2 regions of the Marinitoga aeolica genome follow, and region 1 is predicted to be linked to the other one. Evidence: riboswitches for the same ligand, from Rfam matches in the RefSeq annotation. Region 1 holds a riboswitch; the other holds the start of a gene.
The links. Region 1 has a riboswitch for thiamine pyrophosphate ahead of thiS (sulfur carrier protein ThiS). Riboswitches for the same ligand answer to the same signal wherever they lie in the genome.
Positions count from the first base shown of each region.

Region 2: another riboswitch for thiamine pyrophosphate. It lies ahead of JRV97_RS06360 (thiamine ABC transporter substrate-binding protein); the one in region 1 lies ahead of thiS (sulfur carrier protein ThiS).

Region 1 is NZ_CP069362.1:806,260-808,455, reverse strand. It holds gene JRV97_RS03805 (hypothetical protein) at 1-973, shown strand, start outside; TPP riboswitch at 1,053-1,162, shown strand; gene thiS (sulfur carrier protein ThiS) at 1,220-1,417, shown strand; gene JRV97_RS03795 (thiazole synthase) at 1,410-2,177, shown strand; gene JRV97_RS03790 (radical SAM protein) at 2,179-2,196, shown strand, end outside.
Region 2 is NZ_CP069362.1:1,350,172-1,352,367, reverse strand. It holds gene JRV97_RS06360 (thiamine ABC transporter substrate-binding protein) at 433-1,410, opposite strand; TPP riboswitch at 1,477-1,586, opposite strand; gene JRV97_RS06355 (TetR/AcrR family transcriptional regulator) at 1,983-2,196, shown strand, end outside.

The DNA of each region.
Region 1 (2,196 bases):
AGATATTATTCAACCTAACTTATCTTTAACTCTTAATAATAATTTTATTAATTTATCAACATCTATTTCCATTTCTTCGATTATTATGGCAAATTCAAAAGTATTTAGATATAATCTTGAAAAAGAATATAATTCTTTGAGTAAAAAACAAAAAAAGAATGAGGTTATATACCGTATTTTAAATTTGTATTCCATGATTTATAACGAGAAAGAATTACTTGAACTATATTTAAAAATTAATGATATTCTAAAAAAGAAAGAAAATTCTGAGGAATATATTCAAATAATAAATGAATTAGAAAATAGAATATATTTAAAAAAAATTACAATAGAAGAAATGGAATTAGATTTAAAAAATATTATAGGAATGGATACTTCTATAAAATATTTAAATTTATGTGAAAGTCCAAGTTTTTTAGAGATTTTAAAAAGGATAAAAATAAATATAAGTGATGGACCTCTTAATTTTGAAATATCTAAATTAGGAAATAAATTAAATGATAAAAATTCATACATTAATAATTTTTCAAATATTGCAGATTTTTATTTAGACACAAACTTTGAAACCTATGATTATGGTGTTCGTTTGAATTTATTTAAATTTTCAGGAGTAAATTTATCTTTAAACTACTCACTCAAAAGTAATTATTTTAATCTTTCGATTTATGTCAATTTTGGAAATATAGGGAAAATAAATAATTTAAATTCTCCAGAATTTAATGAAAAGAAAGAAGAATTCTATTATAGAGGAAACATAGATATTATGTATAAAAATTATCTGTTTTATCAAAAAAAGTATAATGATATAAAAAAAATATTAGTAAACTTTAATTTTAAAACGTCAACAGTGGAAAATTTGATAAAATATCTACAAATATATGAAAATTTTATACAAACTAGAGGAATATATGTTCAAAACACATTGAAATTAGCAAAGGAAATTGGAATTTTAGATGAAATCTATCAAAAATAAATTAAAGATTAAAAAACACAAATAACTCTCTTGAAATAAAAGTAAAATAATGATATAATCAGAATGAAAAGTGAATAAAAAAGAGCCGCAGGGGAGCTACTAATCCGTAGCTGAGAGTGAGGTGGAAGCCTCTGACCCTTACAACTTGATCTGGTTAATACCAGCGAAAGGAGCGGAGCAGAGATAAAAATAAAAATCAATCTCCTGCTTCGTGCAGGAGATTTTTTTATAGTAGGAGGTGATTTCTTGAGAGTATATATAAACGGTAAAGCAAAAGAGTGTAAAAGTAATACTTTAAAGGAATTACTTGAAGAATTTTCTTTCAACGATAAACCTATTGTTGTAGTAAAAAACGGAGAAATTATCCCCATAAAAAATTATTCTGAACAATATTTATCTAAAAACGATAAAATTGAGATTATTACTGTAGTGGGAGGTGGTTAATATCAATTTTTACGGTGAAGAAATCAATAATCTATTTTTTATGGGTACTGGAAAATTTCGAGATTATAATATTATGAAAAAAGCTATAGAAGAAGCAAATATTGAAGTTGTTACCGTTGCAATGAGAAGAGCATCATATAGTAATATGAATGAAAGTATCCTGGATTATATTAATGTAAAAAAAATAATGGTAAACACATCTGGAGCAAGAAATGCAGAAGAAGCATTATTAATTGCAAAAGCTGGAAAAGAATTAATGAATACAGATTGGGTAAAAATAGAAATCATAAACGATTCAAAGTATCTAATGCCGGATAATCAGGAAACTGTAAAAGCATGTAAATTATTAACTGAAAATGGTTTTAAAGTATTTCCTTATATGTATCCTGATTTATATGATGCACGAAAAATGATAGAAAATGGTGCAGAGGTATTAATGCCACTGGGATCACCTATAGGCACAAATAAGGGATTCGCAACAAAGGAGCTTGTGAAGATTCTTTTAAACGAATTTGATGTGAAGGTAATAATAGATGCAGGAATAGGGAAACCATCACATGTAGCAGAGGCTATGGAAACAGGATGTCATGCTGTTCTTGCAAACACAGCAGTTTCGATAGCAGATGATCCTGTCAAGATGGTAAAGGCTTTTTCTCTTGCTGCTGAAGCTGGGAGACTTGCATATCTATCAGGAATGCCCGAAGAAAAAGAGGTGGCAGAAGCATCTTCGCCATTGTTCGATTATATAGGAAGAGATTGACATGTTTTCTGAGAATGTT
Region 2 (2,196 bases), 540 kb from region 1:
CGCGTAATTAAATTATAGAAGATTATTAACATTATGTCAAGTAAACTTTAATTTCCAAACAAAAAACAGGCTACTAAAGTAGCCTGTCAAATTGTTGACAAAATAAAATATGAAAAAATAATATATAGATATATGAAATTTTCCGGAAGAATATAAAAGAAGTTGAATATATTGGGATTCAAAAATAAAATGAATGAAAACTCGAAGATTGCCTGAAAAAATTATGAATGGAGGTTTCCAAAATCACATGGATGTGATTTTGAGTGAAGCCGAGCATGGATGCGAGTCTGAACGGAAACCGGGAATGATTAATTTTTTCAGATTAGCAATCAAGCGTTTGAATGAGTTTTATTTTGATTCCAATTTCAATTATTTTATTTTAAACTTTGCCTACAAACTGAACAGGCTACCAAAATAGCCTGTTCAGTTTTATTATTGTAACATTATTTCTTCCCACTCTTCAAGCCATTTTTCCATATTTTTATTCATTTCTTCAGAAGATATTGTCACTATCTTTTCTGGAATAAGTGCATAATTAAAAGCTTCTGGCATTTTAACATTGGTTACAGGAAACATCCACTGATTTAATGGGACATTTTTTTGAAAATCATCAAATAATAAAAATTCTATAAATCTTTTAGCTAATTCTAAATTTTTTGTTCCTTTTACTATTCCAGCACCCTCTATTTGAACATATGCTCCTTCTTTTGGAATAAATGCTTTATATTTAGTTGATTTATAATAATAGTATGAATAAGCTCCATCCGTAGCATAGCTTACCATCATTGGTGCTTCACCAGATTCAAATTTTGCAAATGCTTCACTCCAACCAGGGGTTACAGTTAAAATCGCTGGTTTTAACCTTTTCCAGAAATCTTTCCATTGATCTTTATATACAGCAATAGTCCATAATAAAAATGCTTGACCTGTAGACGATGTTCTTGGATCTTCTATAATTAGTTTTTTCTTCATTTGAGTTAAATCTTCAAAACTTTTAGGTACAACATTTAATTTCTCTGGATCATAAACAATTGCAATTGCTCCATAATCATAAGGAATCAAATGATATGTTTTGTCATAAATCAAACTATTATTTTTAATTTTATTAATATTCAATGGCTTATATGGAATTACTAAATTTTCATTTATTGCTAAAACAGATAATGATTGGTCTAACCCAATTACTACATCAGCCTTTGGATTCTTTTTTTCAAGTTTTAACCTTGCTAAAACATTTCCACCATCGCCTAAAACAACAACATTCACTTTTACCCCATACATATTTTCAAACCTTTGAATAGTTCCTTTCTTTATCCAATCCAAACTGTCATAAACATATACAGTGAGAGTATTTGCCAAAACTGCACTAACAATTAAAATACTAATTAAAACCATCAAAACTTTTTTCATATATCTTACCTCCTTAAAAATTTTATAAAAAAATACGCCTTCCGGCATTGGAAGGCGTTAATTTATCTATTGTTAACTCCGCTCTCCCTACGCCGGTATTACCCGGATCAGGTGCTGGGGTCTAAGGCTTCCACCTTAATCTCAGCTCCGGCCTAGGAGCTCCCCCGGCGGTTCTACAAAATAATTATATCACTAAAAATAAGAAAAATCAATATATAACTCATTCAGATTATCGATAAAAAAATAACATATGGAACCGGTCAATTTTGTACGGATGCAAAATTGAGTGAAATCGAACTCAGAAAAACAATCAAGCGTCTGAATAAATTTTATTTTTAATTTCATTTTTATTCTTTATTATTTTTTAGTAACAGTTTTTTTGCTATTATGTTATATATTTGACTAACCAGTCAGTCAGTTTTTACACATTAGAAGATCTTTTATTCTTGGTATTTTTATAATCATAAAATATGACGGTTTAATTTTATGACTTTTTTTGTCATATTTGAAACGAAATGTAAAAAGTATTATAATATCATTGACTAACCAGTCAGTCATAGAGGTGATTATAAATGGTGGCAGATACAAAAAATAAGAAAAACGCATATAAAGAACAAAAGAAGAAAAAAATAGCAGAAAATGCTTTAGATTTGATTTTAAATAAAGGATTATCTCACTTTACTATGGATGATGTCGCCAGAGAAACTGGTGTATCAAAAGGAACATTATATCTATATTTTGATAGCAAAGATACATTAATTATAACCGCTTTTGGTATATTGGTAG